DNA from 2 places in the Burkholderia stagnalis genome. Region 2 is predicted to be linked to the other one. Evidence: riboswitches for the same ligand, from Rfam matches in the RefSeq annotation. Region 2 holds a riboswitch; the other holds the start of a gene.
The links. A riboswitch is a leader RNA that binds a small molecule or an ion and turns the genes downstream of it on or off. The one in region 2 is predicted to bind cobalamin.

Region 1 (7,094 bases), on a different replicon from region 2:
CGCACAGATACACCATCCCCCCGCATTCCGCGACGATCGGCCTGCCGGCCGCCGCATGCGCGCGGATCGTCCGCGCGGTGGTCGTGCTCGCCGCGAGCGTCGACGCGTGCAGCTCCGGATAACCGCCCGGCAGGAACAGCGCGTCGCACCCGTCGGGCACCGGTTCGTCGGCGAGCGGCGAAAAGAACCGCAACTGCGCGCCGAGCGCGTCGAGCAGCGCGAGATTGGCCGGATAGATGAACGAGAACGCGGCGTCGCGCGCGATTGCGATGCGCTTGCCGGCCAGCGCGCGGGGGGGCGGCGCGGCGGGCTCCGGTTCCGCGAACGCGACCGCAGGCGGCAATTCCGCGAGCGCCGTATTCGCCAGCGCATCGGCCGCGCGCTCGAGCCGCGCGTCGAGATCGTCGATGTCGTTCGGCTGATGCAGGCCGAGATGCCGCTCCGGCAGCGCGATGCCCGCGTCAGCCGGCACGTGGCCGAGCCAGCGCAGGTCGCCGGGCAGCGCCTGCTGCAGCAGTTGCGCGTGCCGCGCGGAGCCGACCCGGTTGGCGAGCACGCCGTGAAACGGCAGGCCGGGCCGGAACCGCGCGAGCCCGAACGCGATCGCCGCGAAGGTCTGCGCCATCGATTTCGCGGAGATCACCGCGACGACCGGCACGCCGAACGCGATGGCCAGATCGGCGCTGCTCGGCGTGCCGTCGAACAGCCCCATCACGCCTTCGATCAGGATCAGGTCGGCGTCGCGCGCCGCATCGGCGAGCAGCGCGCGGCAGCCGGCCTCACCGACCATGCCGAGATCGAGCGCATGCACGGGCGCGCCGCTCGCGCGCTCGAGCAGCATCGGATCGAGAAAATCCGGGCCGGTCTTGAACACGCGCACGCGCCGGCCGAGCCGGCGGTGCAGCCGCGCGAGGCCGGCCGTCACCGACGTCTTGCCCTGGCCGGACGCGGGCGCGCTGACGAACAGCGCCGGGCAGGCGGGCATCGTTCAGAACTCCACGCCGCGCTGCGCCTTCACGCCTTGCTCCTTGTACGGATGCTTGACGAGGCGCATCTCGGTGACCAGGTCGGCCGCCTCGATCAGCGCATCGGGCGCATGGCGGCCCGTCACCACGACGTGCAGCGACGCGGGGCGCGCGGCGAGCGTCGCGAGCACTTCGTCGAGCGGCAGGTATTCGTACTTCAGCACGGTGTTCAGCTCGTCGAGGATCACCATCTGGTAATCGCCGCTCTCGATCATCCGGCGCGCCTCGTCCCAGCCCTTGCGGGCGGTCGCGATGTCGGCGTCGCGGTTCTGCGTGTTCCACGTATAGCCGTCGCCCATCGTCACGAAATCGCAGTGCGCGACCGCGCCGAGGAAATCGCGCTCGGACGTGTGCAGCGCGCCCTTGATGAACTGCACGACGCCGAGCCGCATGCCGTGGCCGAGCACGCGCACGGCCATGCCGAACGCGGCGGTGCTCTTGCCCTTGCCGTTGCCCGTGTGGACCATCAGCAGGCCCTTCTCGTTGACGGCGGCGGCCTGCTTCTTCTCGTGGCCGGCGCGGCGCCGTTCGGTCATCCGCAGATGCGCGTCGGGATCGGTTTTCATCGGGATTCGTCCTGTCGATAAAAGGAGGTCAAAGCGGGCCGGCGAACGCGACCGTCACGCCGCCCCGTGCGAATTTCGGGCCGAGCAGCCGGCCGCGCGGCGCGGCGAGCCGCGCACAGGGCTCGGCGACACCGGCCACGCCGAAGCGGGCGAGGGCGGCGGCCGACGGTGCGCTGGCGGCCAGTTCGGGATGCGCGGCGAGCTGTGCGGCGTCGAACGCGACGAGCGGCCAGCCGCGCCGCGCGCACAGCGTGCGCAGCGCGCGTGCGCGGGATTTGTCGACGAGCGTCGCGACGACGGCCGGCCGCGCGTGCGGGTGATGCGCGAGCGCCGCGCGAATCGCGGCGTCGAGCTGCGCGGCGCTCACGCCCGCGCGAAAGCCGAGGCCGAGGGCGACCTGCATCACGTGCGCGCCGGCGGCGGAGCGGCGCCGGCCAGCGCGGCCTGCACCGCGGGATCGGCGGCCAGCGCGGCGACGCGGCCGATCACGACGATCGCCGGCGAGCCGATGCCGGCCGCGCCGACGGTGTCGACCAGCGTCGCGAGCGTCGCCAGCGCGTGACGCTGCCCGGGCCGCGTCGCCGATTCGATCGCCGCGCACGGCGTGTCGTCCGGCAGGCCGCCCGCGCGCAGCGCGGCGGCGATCGCGCCGAGCCGGCGGATGCCCATGTAGATCACGAGTGTCATGCGGGTCGCGGCGAGCGCGTGCCAGTCCGGTTCGTCGTCGCCCGCGCCGTGGCCGGTGACGAAGATCACGCCCTGCGCATCGCCGCGATGCGTGACCGGGATGCCGAGCGCGGCCGGCGCGGCGATGCCGGCGGTGATGCCGCTCACGACCTCGACCGGAAAGCCCGCCGCGCCGAGCGCGATCAGCTCCTCGCCGCCGCGGCCGAACACGAACGGGTCGCCGCCTTTCAGGCGCGCGACGCTGCGGCCTGCGCGCAGGTGCGCGAGCATCGCGGCGATGATCGCTTCCTGCGGCGTCGACGCGTGGCCGCCGCGCTTGCCGACGTGTTCGACGATTGCGTCGGCGCGCGCATGCTGCAGCACGTCCGGGTTCACGAGATCGTCGACGAGCAACACGTCGGCCGCGCCGATCGCGCGCACCGCCTTGAGCGTCAGCAGGTCCGCGTCGCCGGGGCCGGCGCCGACCAGCCAGGCGCGGCTCATCGCGCGCGGCACGGCGCGAGCCGTGACGAAGCGGTGGCGTGCGGCGAACGGAGGGCGCGAAGCCGGCCTGCGAGGATGCGATGCATAGCGGAATGAACGGGGCCCGCTCGACGCGGGCATAAGCGCATGATAGGCGCACGGTCAGCGCACGCAGTCCGTCCCCCGCGGACCGGGCGTTCGCGAGCGTCGTGCTCGCCCCTTGCGTCGGCCGGTATCCGGGCTGGCCGCTTGCCAGGCCGCGGCCTTCCCACCCGGCGCTGGCGGGCAGTGGCATCGTGGGCGGCATGGGCGTGCGCGCTCGGGGCGCGTCACGCGGGCGGCGTACCGTTGCGGGGACAGCACAGGCCGGGCGGTCGCGCCGCCTCCTGTTTCCCGTTTAACTGCGCCCGCCGGAGGGTGGGCGCGAGCACCGAACGCGGCGCATACGATAGCACAGCGTGCCATTGGCCCGGAGGGCCGGCCGATTGAGCCCGCATTCGATCGAGATCGATCCGGCAGCCGATGCATTGCGCGGCCGCAAATTGGTTTGCGATCATCCGCCTGACGTCACGAGCAAGGCCTGGATTGCCGACTGCCGGACGCATGCGGCGGAGGGGACGCATACCAACATCGGCTTGCCCCGCACGGACGGGGCTGCGCAAGGCGATCGCGGAGGGGGCGGCGCGCGCGGCGTGAGCGTTCCGGCCGGCCCGCCGTCTCGCCTTGACGCTCCCGCCCGCGACGCCTACACTCGCACGCGTTTCGGTGCTCGCGCGCGCCTTCCCGGCGCGCGCAGTTAAACGGGAAACAGGACGCTCGGCTGCCCCGCAGCCATGCCAACCTGTGCTGCCCCCGCAACGGTAAGCGAACGCCTTGCGCCACGCGCAAGGCAGCGCCGCTTCGCCGCATGCCTGCTGCGCATGCGGACGACCGCCACTGGATGCGTCGCGCGTCCGGGAAGGCGAAGCGGCGTGTTCGTCAGCCCGGATACCGGCCGAGACGAGGGGTTCAGCGCCGCGGGGATGCGGCGCATCGTCCACGGCCGCCGCCGCAGCGCGTCCGGTATCCGAGCGTGTTCCGCATTCCGGCCCGCCGCGCGCTTCGCGCCGGCCCGGCATCCGGCAGCGCGCGCGGGCCCGAGCGTATGGCGCCGGCCGTGTTGGCATTCACCATGTCGACCGTTCGCCAGGGAGCACCATGCTCGACTCGTTCTTCCGCCTGTTCAACGACAGCCCGTCCGGCCTGCGCGGCAAAATCGTCGCGATCTATGCGCTGCTCATTGCGTTCAACGCCGGCGCGTGGATCTGGGCTTTCGTCGCGTTCCACGACCAGCCCGTGCTGCTCGGCACCGCGCTGCTCGCGTACGTGTTCGGCCTGCGCCACGCGGTCGACGCCGACCACATCGCCGCCATCGACAACGTCACCCGCAAGCTGATGCAGGAAGGCCGCAGCCCGCTCGGCGCGGGCCTGTTCTTCTCGCTCGGCCATTCGACGGTGGTGATCGTGATGTCCGTCGCGGTCGCGCTCACCGCCGCGTCGCTGTCGCGCTTCGAAAGCATGAAGGCGTGGGGCGGCGTGATCAGCACCAGCGTGTCGGCGTTCTTCCTGCTGGTGCTCGCGGCCGCGAACCTGCTGATCCTGATTTCCGTGTACCGGACGTTCCGCGCCGCGCGGCGCGGCGAAGCGATCGTCGAGGCGGACCTCGACATGCTGCTGAACCAGCGCGGCGTGCTCGCGCGGCTGTTCCGGCCGCTGTTCCGCCTCGTGTCGCGCAGCTGGCACCTGTATCCGGTCGGCTTCCTGTTCGGCTTCGGCTTCGACACCGCGACCGAGATCGCGCTGTTCGGCATCTCGGCCACGCAGGTGCAGGGCGGCCTGTCGTTCTGGTCGGTGATGGTCCTGCCCGCGCTGTTTACGGCCGGCATGACGCTCGTCGATACGACCGACGGCATCCTGATGATGGGCGCGTACCGCTGGGCGTACGTGCGGCCGATCCGCAAGATCTACTACAACATGACGATCACGTTCGTATCGGTGCTGGTCGCCGCGCTGATCGGCGGCATCGAGGTACTCGCGCTGCTCGCCGACAAGCTGTCGCTGCAGGGCCCCGTGTGGGACTTCGCCGCGATGGTCGCGTCGCACTTCGGCATGCTCGGCTACGTGGTGATCGGCCTGTTCCTCGCGTGCTGGCTCGTGTCGGCCGCGATCTACCGCATGAAGCGCTACGACGAGATCGACGTGACGATCTCCGCCTGACTCCCTTTTACGACACAGGACATTCCATGACCATGCGCAAGCTGCCCGTCACCATCGTCACGGGCTTTCTCGGCAGCGGCAAGACGACGCTGATGCGCCACATCCTGCAACACGCGCAGGGCCGCCGCATCGCGGTGATCGTCAACGAGTTCGGCGAGCTCGGCATCGACGGCGAAATCCTCAAGGGCTGCGGGATCGGCTGCGACGACGGCGAGGGCGAAGCGTCCGGCCAGCTCTACGAACTCGCGAACGGCTGCCTGTGCTGCACCGTGCAGGAGGAGTTCTACCCGGTGATGGAAGCGCTCGTCGAGCGCCGCGCCGACATCGACCACGTGCTGATCGAGACGTCCGGCCTCGCGCTGCCGAAGCCGCTCGTGCAGGCGTTCAACTGGCCGACGATCCGCAACAGCTTCACGGTCGATGCGGTCGTGACCGTCGTCGACGGGCCGGCCACCGCGAGCGGGCAGTTCGCCGAGAACCCGCAGGCGGTCGACGCGCAGCGCCGCGCCGACCCGAACCTCGACCACGAATCGCCGCTGCACGAGCTGTTCGCCGACCAGCTGTCGTCCGCCGATCTCGTGATCGTCAACAAGGCCGACCTCGTCGACGCTGCGCAGCTCGCGCAGGTCGAGGCGGCGATCCGCGAGGAGATCCCGCCGCAGGTGAAGATCGTGCGCGCCGAGCGCGGCGAGCTCGATCTCGCGATGCTGCTCGGGCTCGAATCGGCGTCCGAGGAAACCATCCACCTGCGCCACGACCACCACGGCTCGGCCGACGACGAGGATCACGACCACCATCACGACGATTTCGATTCGGTGGTCGTCAGCGGCGACGCGGGTTCGCGGGATGCGACGATCGCCGCGCTCAAGCGCGTCGTCGAAACCCACACGATCTATCGCGCGAAGGGCTTCGCCGCGCTGCCGGACGCGCCGATGCGGCTCGTGATCCAGGGCGTCGGCCGCCGTTTCGACAGCTACTTCGACCGCCGCTGGCAGGACGGCGAAGCGCGCGCGAGCCGCTTCGTGCTGATCGGCGAGGATCTCGACGCGGCCGAGCTGCAGCGCGCGTTCGATGCGGCGCTCGCGGCCGAGCTGCAACAGGCGTAACCCGCGATGCATCTGCTGCGCACCACGCCGGGCGGCTTCGTCGACGATACGCAGGGCGTCGTCCGGATCGACCAGCGGCCCGCCGAGATCGTGATCCTGAGCTCGGCGGATACGACGCTGTCGCTCCTCGCGAGCGTCGTGCCGCGCTTGGCCGGTGGCTTTCCGAGCGTGCGGCTCGCGAACGTGACGTTCCTGCGCCAGCCGGCGTCGGTCGATTTCTACGTCGACGACGTGCTGAAGCACGCGAAGGCGGTCGTGATCGACCACCTCGGCGGCGAGGCATATTGGCCGTACGGGATCGAGCAGGCGGTGTCGCTCGCGTCGCGGCAGAAGCAGCGGCTTGCGATGTTCTCGGGCGACCTGCAGGAAGACCCGAACCTGATCGCGAAGAGCACGGTCGACCCCGCGCTGTGCCGGATGTGGTGGCGCTACCTGCGCGAGGGCGGCGCGCACAACGCCGAGGCGCTGTTGCGCAGCATCGCGTTTCACACGCTCGGTTTCGGCGACGAGCCGGAGCCGCCGCGCCCGCTGCCGGCCGCCGCGCTGTATCACCCGGCGCGCGACCCGGCCAGCATCGACGACTGGCTGCCGCGCTGGACACCCGGCGCGAGCGTCGTCGCGATCCTGTTCTACAAGGCGCACTGGCAGGCCGCGAACACCGCGGTGTTCGACGCGCTTGCCGACGCGTTGATCCGCGAAGGGCTGAATCCGCTGCCGGTCGCGGTGACGTCGCTGAAGGACACGGTGAGCCGCGAGATCGTCGCGCGGCTGTGCGAAGCGCATGACGTCGCACTCGTGCTCAACACGACCGCGTTCGCGGCGGGCGCGATCGACGACCCCGAACCCGACATCCTCGCGGGCGATGCGCCGGTGCTGCAGGTGATCCTGTCCGGCGGCAACCGCGACGCATGGCTCGCCGACAATCAGGGGCTGCATGCGCGCGACATCGCGATGCACGTCGCGCTGCCGGAAGTCGACGGCCGTATCGTCAC
Region 2 (7,094 bases):
TGCATCGGCGTGCAGATCATGCTGACCGGCTTCTCCGAATTCCTGCAGCCGATCGCCGACCAGATCAAGTAAGCCCGCCATCGGCCGCGCATCAGCGCGCGGCAGCCAGCATCGGGTAGGTGAACAGGCCGAAGTGGATTGCGTTCAGCCCGGCGTGCGCGAGCGCGGCCGCGAACAGGCCGCCGCGGCGGAACGCGAGGCCGTAGCCGACGCCGGCCACCGTGCCGAGCACGATCCACGGCCAGCCGCCCGCCGCGTGCGCGGCGCCGAACAGCACCGCGGCCACCGCGAGCGCCGCCCACGGCCCCCACGCGAACCCCGCCAGCACCCGCGTCAGCCCGCCCTGCACGTAGCCGCGAAACAGCGCCTCCTCGGCGAGCGTCACGAGCAGCAGGTTGTTCGCGAGCCACAGCCAGCCGGCCGCCGGCCACTTCGGCGCCCAGCCGACCATGCCGAATGCGGTGGCGCCGGCGAGGCACGCCGCGGACGTCGCGAGCGCGGCGACGACGCCCGTGCGCCACGCGCGCGACAGCGCGATGCGCGGATGAACCCACGGCAGCACCCACAGCAGCCACAGGCCGACGAGCGGCTTGTCGAGATTCAGGTACATCGTGAACGGCGCGGCGTCGGGCGTGAAGCGGGTCGGCTCGATCACGCGCGGGTTATGGAAGCCGGGGAGCAGGTGCAGGCTCAGCGCGACCGCGACGGCGATGAATACGACATGCGCGGCGACGCGCACCGCGGGCGGGCGCGCCGCGGACACGCCCCACGCGGCCAGCGCGAGCACCGCAAACGGCACCAGCGCGAGCGGCGCGAGCTGGCCGAGCGCGAGCGCGCCGGCATAGCCGACGGCCGCGAGCACCAGGCTGGCCATGCGCAGCGGGCGGCACCAGGCGAGCGCCGCGGCGGCGAACAGGGCGATCCAGGTCGCGATGAACGGGAGGGTCGTAACGGACATGAGCGGCGTATTGATCAGACAAGACGCCGCGCATCATACAGGACCGTCAGGTTCGGCCGCAGAATGGGGCGGGCCGGCGCATGCGCGCCGCGCGGCCGTCAGCGGCCGGCGGTTTCGGTGAAACCGTCGCGGTTCGGGATGTCGACGCTGCTGCGCTCGCGGATGCGCCGCCGGTACCAGAACGTCCAGACCAGCAGGCCGCCGAACACCGCATAGCCGGTGATCGGCGAAACGACCAGCACGCGCTCGACGGGCCAGTTCACCACCATCCAGCAGCGGAACAGCATTTCCAGGCTCATCCCGGCGCCCCAGACGAACGTCATCAGGCGCAGCGTCTGCCGCAGCACGGGCTGCTCGTCCCACGCGGATTCGAAGCGCGCGGCGCCGCCCGCCATGCCGCGGGCCACGGTGGCGCGCGTGAGATAGAAGATCAGCGGACGTTCGCGCACGAGCGACAGCAGGAACACGATGCCGATCGCGCCGGACGCGAGCGATTCGCGCATCAGCAGCGCGCGCGGGCTGCCGCCGAGCGCCATCGCGACGATCGACAGCGCGATGCCGAACAGCACGACGGCGCTCACCGCGTCGACGCGGCGCGTGCGGATGAATTCGACGATGGACCAGACGACCGGCGGAATCGCCGACGCGTACAGCGCGCCGACTTCGCCGACGTACGGATGGGCGATCCGGTACGCGACCCACGGCAGCAGCAGGTTGACGACGAGTTCGAGGAGCAGGCCGGCGCGCGGTTTCACGGGAGGTTCCATGAGACGGGTTCGGAAACTCGAATCAGATGCGATCGAGTATATCGGCATTCAATCGCCGCTTGCACGGGGCGGGAACCCGGATACGACCGACCATCCGTGCGCATCGCGCGCGAGCTCGACCGTCGACAGCGGCGCGACGTCCGCGCGCCACGCCGATTCCGGCGCAGCGCACGCCGCGTGCGCAAGCGCCGCGCGGATCACCGCGGCCGATGCGATCGCAACGACGTTGCCGGCCGGCAGCCGGTCGAGCCACGCGGCGACCCGGTGCCGCACCGCGTCGAACGATTCGCCGCCGTGCGGCGACGCGGCCGGATCGGTCAGCCACGCGTGGAGCTGCGCGGGCGCGTCGTGCGCGATGTCGGCGAGACGCCGGCCGCGCCACGCGCCGTAGTCGCAGTCGGCCAGCGCCGGCTCGATGGCCGCCGGCAGCGCCAGCGCGGCGGCGGTTTGCCGTGCGCAGCGTGCCGGGCCGCATAGCGCAGTCGCGCCGGGCGGATATTGCAACTGCGGCAACCGCGCGCGTGCATCGGCGACCTGCGCGAGTGCGTGCGCGTCCAGCGCGTCGTCGTCGGGGAACGTGCCCGTGCGCATGGCCTGCGTCGCGGCATGGGCGATCAGCAGCACCTGCGTACGCTGCGGCGACGGCGTGCGGCGCGACGCTTTCTGATCCGGAACGTTCACGCGTACAATCCCCCCGTTGCGAAGTGCGGAAGCCGGTGTGAATCCGGCGCGGTCGCGCCACTGTAATCGGTCGCCAACGTTTCCGAAAGCCAGACCTGCCTTCGTCGCCACTGTCATTCTTCAACCGTTCGTCGGGGCGCGCTTTCCCCCCTGGAGGTTTCATCATGAGCGACGCAGTTCTCAAGCCGGTTGTCGCACCGGCGCCCATTCCCGTCCGGGAACTCCTGCCGTGGGCCGTGTTCGGCGGCCTGCTCCTGTTGCTGGCGCTGTACTTCGTCGGCGCCGAAGAGGGCGCGACGTCGCTGATTCCCGGCATGTTCGTCCACGAGTTCGTTCACGACGGCCGCCATCTGCTCGGCTTTCCTTGCCACTGACAGGGGGCGTTCATGGTCGGAAAGCTGTTGGTACGCGGCATGCTCGCGGGCATTGCCGCGGGTCTGCTCACGTTCGGTTTCGCCAGGGTGGCCGGGGAGCCGCACGTCAGCCAGGCGATCGCGTTCGAAGAGAAGCATGGCGAAGCCCATTCGCACGGCGACGAGCCGGAAGCCGAACTCGTCAGCCGTGACACGCAGGCCGGCGTCGGCCTGCTGACCGCCGTCGTCACGTACGGGGCCGCGTTCGGCGGGCTGTTCGCACTGACGTTCGCGTATGCGTACGGGCGGGTCGGGAAGCTCGGCGCGCGGGCGTTGTCCGCATGGCTCGCGCTGGCCGCGTTCGTCGCGCTGGTCGTCGTGCCGAACCTCAAATACCCGGCCAATCCGCCGGCGGTCGGCGATCCGGAAACGATCGGCGTGCGCACGGGGCTGTTCTTCCTGATGATCGCGATCTCGATTGCCGCGATGGTGTTCTCGCTCGGCGTGCGCCGCCAGCTGGCCGCGCGCGTCGGCGAATGGAACGCGTCGATCGGCGGCGGGCTCGTGTTCGTCGTGCTGATCGCGCTCGTGCAGTTCGCGCTGCCGGACTTCAACGAAGTGCCCGACGGGTTCCCGGCCGCGTTGCTGTGGAAATTCCGCGTGGCCGCGATCGGCATGCAGGCCGTGATGTGGACGACGATCGGCCTGCTGTTCGGCGCGCTCGCCGAGCGCAGCGGGCTGGTCGGCTCGCGCGCGTAACGCGCCGCGCGATTGCGGCGGCGCGCCGGGGCCGGCGATGGGCGGCCGGCCCCGGCGCGCACGTCAGCCGGCCGTCGGCCGGACGATGATCTTCACGTTGCGGTCCTTGTGGTTGACCAGCTCCTCGAAGCCGCGCGACACGATGTCGCCGAGCGCGATCCGTCCGGTGATCAGCGGCTGCACGTCGATGCGGCCGTCCGCGATGAAGCGGATCACGTCCGCGAATTCGCCGTTGTACGCGAGCGAGCCGATCACTTCCTTCTCGGTCGACACGAGGTCGAAGAAGTTGAACGCGCCCGGTTCCTCGAAGATGCCGACCATCACGGCCTTGCCGGCCTTGCGGATCACGTCGATCGCGAGCTTCGCGGTCGCGGTGTGGCCGATGCACTCGAACGACACGTCCGCGCCGTAGCCGCCCGTCAGCGCCTTGACCTGCGCGAGCGCATCGGTTTCCTTCGGGTCGATCACCGCGCTCGCGCCTACCTCCAGCGCCTTCTGCTTGCGCGCCGCCGACATTTCCAGCGCGATTACGCGCCCGGCGCCGGCCGCCTTCGCGCACATGATCGTGCACAGGCCGATCGTGCCCGCGCCGACCACGACCACCGTCTGGCCGACGATGCTGCCGGCCTTCTTCACCGCATGCAGCCCGACCGCGAGCGGCTCGATCAGCGCGCCGGCCTCGGTCGGAAAGCCGTCGGGCAGCTTGTACAGCAGCTCGGCGGGCACGTTCACGAATTCGGCGAACGCGCCGTTGTTCATCAGCCCGGTGAACGCGAGGTTCTCGCAGACGTTGTACAGGCCGTGCCGGCAATACCAGCAGGTGCCGCAATGCTGGCACGCGTCGGCCGTCACGCGCTCGCCGAGCGCGAAGCCCGTCACGCCCGCGCCGAGCGCCGCGATCTCGCCGCTGAATTCGTGGCCGAGGATGCACTGGCCTTTCAGGCCCGTCAGCGGGTGCGGCGCGTCGACCGGGATGAAGACCGGGCCCGCGACGTATTCGTGCAGGTCCGAGCCGCAGATGCCGCACCAGTGCACGCGGATCGTGACCCAGCCCGCGGCGGGTTGGCCCGGAACGGGCACCTCCTCGACGCGGATGTCGCGGCGGCCGCGCCAGACCGCGGCCTTCATGCTGGAATGAACTGCCGATGCGGGTGTGCTCACAGGGTGTCTCCGTCAGGTTGGGGGCCGGCGCGAATCGCGGTCGCGGCGGGCGCGCGGTGGCGCGGTCGATGCGTATGCAGGAACGGTGCCAGTGGTGCGCGCGGTGGTGGCGGTGCGCTGCGTCATCGGTGCGGCGTTGCGCGTGCATGCGGCGGGCGGGTGGCCATGGGGAACCTGTTGTGCTTCGCAAAGGCGCGCGGCGGGTGAGACGCGCGGGACGTTCGTCTCACCGGGGTGAGACGGAGCGGGGGCGGCCCGTCACCGGCCTGACAGCCGCATCGGTATCGGTATCGGCATTCGCATTGGCATTGGCATTGGCATTGGCATCGGTATCGGTATCGGCATCGGCATCCGCGTGAGCCGTGAAACGCCCCGTTGCGCGCACAGCCCCTTTACTTGAAGTGAACTTCAATTCGTATCATGTGCGCCGGTCGTTCGCGGCCCATCCGTTCACTCCATGGAAATCCGTCGAGCATGCTGAATTTCACCGAAAGCCCGATCGGCGACGCGCGGAGATCGACGCACAAGCGCGCCGACCGCGTGATTTCGCCGCTGCGGCCGCAGCTCTTCGTCACGATCCTGGAGGCCGGTGACGACGCTTTGCTGATCAGATGGGTCGAAAGCGGCCGCTGTCATTACGGCGAGCAGCGCTGGCGGCTGCGCGCAGCCGCCCGGCCGGGCCGCTGCGCGATTTCCGGGCAGCCGATCGCACCGGGCGAACCGGTGTTCCGGCCCGTGCTGCGGCCCGCGCCGGTGAACGGCGACGAGATGATCCGCCCGGCGTCGGTGCCGCGCGCGGGCGTTACCCGAGATCCTTGCGGTACTGGATGAACCCGGCGTTGGTGGCGACGCGGTCGTACAGCGCGCGGGCGGTCGTATTGGTCTCGTGCGTGAGCCAGTACACGCGGCTCGCGCCGGCCTCGCGCGCCCGCGCATACACGGCGTCGATCAGCGCGCCGCCCGCGCCGCGCCCGCGCGCTTCGGCGGCGGTGTACAGGTCCTGCAGGTAGCAATACGGCCCCTCGGTCCAGCACGAGCGATGGAACAGCGCGTGCACGATGCCGATCAGCGTGCCCGCGTCGTCGAACGCGCCGAGCACGAACATCGGTTCCGCCGGGTCCATCAGGCGCGCCCACGTCGTCGCGAACACCGCGTCGCTCAGCGGGGCGTTGTAGAACTGCCGGTACGCGCGCCACAGCGGCCGCCACGCGGCCTCGTCGGCGGCTTCGAGCGGGCGCACCGCGACGCGCGCCGCGCCGTGGCCCGCGCGGTCGCGCGCGGCGGCCCGCTCGTTGGCCTGCGCGTGGCGGATCGCGCCGAGCGACGCGCGCTGCGCGCCCTGTGCGTCGAAGTTGGCAGGCGACAGCCACGCGTCGAACGCGGCCGCGAGCGCGGGCCAGTCGCCGTCGACGATCGCGTACCACGCGGTGTCGCGGTTGCGCCCCTTGTAGACGAGCGCCTGGCGGAACGTGCCTTCGTATTGGAAGCCGAGCCGGTCGGCCGCCTTGCGCGACGGCACGTTGAGGCTGTCGCATTTCCATTCGTAGCGCCGGTAGCCGAGCGTGTCGAACACGTGCTTCATCAGCAGGTATTGCGCCTCGGTCGACACCGGCGTGCGCTTCAGGCGCGGCGAGAACGTGACGGAGCCGACCTCGATCACGCCGTTGGCCGGGTCGATGCGCATCAGCGCGAGCGTGCCGACCGCGCGGCCGCTCGCAAGATCGATCACCGCGAAATGCAGCGGGTCGCTGCTCGCGGCGGCGCCGCGCGCGTAGTCGCGGTAGCTCGCCTCGTCCGCATAGGGGCCGTGCGCGAGGTAGGTCCAGTCGCTGCCGTCGGCGGCCTGCGCGTAGGCGGCGTACAGGTCCGCCGCGTGACGCTCGGCGTCGAGCGGCTCGAGGCGGCAATGGCGGCCGTCGAGCGTGACGGGTTGCGGGCGCGGGCGGGCGGACCAGTCGGGCAGCGGCTGCCCGACGGGCTGTTGGTGGGCGTTGAGGGTGATGGGCACGGTGGATCTCGCTTCAGGGTGACGGCCGGCGACGTACCGGCTTGAAGACGATCGTAGTGGGCGCGAGGTACCATGAAAAGTGCCAGCACTTAGCAAATTTATGGTGCCACGCGGCACCGACGATCGACGCAACCGATGAACGCCACCTTACCGCCCGCCGACCTTCCCCCACAGCTCGACGCGCCGCTGACGCGCGCGCCGGGCGCGCCTTCGCTGCAGCGGCAGTTGCTGCGCCGCCTGCGCGACGCGATCCTCGGCGGCGCGATGCCGGCCGGCAGCCGCCTGCCCGGCACGCGCGCGCTGGCCGACACGCTCGGCATCTCGCGCAACACGGTGACGGCCGTCTACGAGCAGCTCGTCGCCGAAGGCTTCCTGCAATCCGATCGACGCGGCACGCGCGTGGTCGG

Region 1: linked by a shared signal. The riboswitch ahead of cobA (uroporphyrinogen-III C-methyltransferase) and the one ahead of ABFO07_RS21245 (CbtB domain-containing protein) in region 2 are both predicted to bind cobalamin.

Annotation. Positions count from the first base shown of each region.
Region 1 covers NZ_CP156685.1:2,292,535-2,299,628, reverse strand. The annotation lists gene ABFO07_RS10690 (cobyrinate a,c-diamide synthase) at 1-985, opposite strand, end outside; gene cobO (cob(I)yrinic acid a,c-diamide adenosyltransferase) at 989-1,591, opposite strand; gene ABFO07_RS10680 (cobalamin biosynthesis protein) at 1,620-1,994, opposite strand; gene cobA (uroporphyrinogen-III C-methyltransferase) at 1,994-2,761, opposite strand; cobalamin riboswitch at 2,951-3,191, opposite strand; cobalamin riboswitch at 3,487-3,753, shown strand; gene ABFO07_RS10670 (HoxN/HupN/NixA family nickel/cobalt transporter) at 3,938-4,996, shown strand; gene cobW (cobalamin biosynthesis protein CobW) at 5,023-6,102, shown strand; gene cobN (cobaltochelatase subunit CobN) at 6,109-7,094, shown strand, end outside.
Region 2 covers NZ_CP156686.1:984,690-991,783, forward strand. The annotation lists gene ABFO07_RS21225 (MarC family protein) at 1-72, shown strand, start outside; gene ABFO07_RS21230 (CPBP family intramembrane glutamic endopeptidase) at 92-958, opposite strand; gene ABFO07_RS21235 (VC0807 family protein) at 1,057-1,713, opposite strand; gene ABFO07_RS21240 (histidine phosphatase family protein) at 1,774-2,406, opposite strand; cobalamin riboswitch at 2,382-2,523, shown strand; gene ABFO07_RS21245 (CbtB domain-containing protein) at 2,571-2,780, shown strand; gene ABFO07_RS21250 (CbtA family protein) at 2,793-3,518, shown strand; gene ABFO07_RS21255 (2,3-butanediol dehydrogenase) at 3,582-4,646, opposite strand; gene ABFO07_RS21260 (hypothetical protein) at 4,906-5,091, opposite strand; partial or broken gene ABFO07_RS21265 (DUF3331 domain-containing protein) at 5,220-5,510, shown strand; gene ABFO07_RS21270 (GNAT family N-acetyltransferase) at 5,482-6,687, opposite strand; gene ABFO07_RS21275 (PLP-dependent aminotransferase family protein) at 6,823-7,094, shown strand, end outside.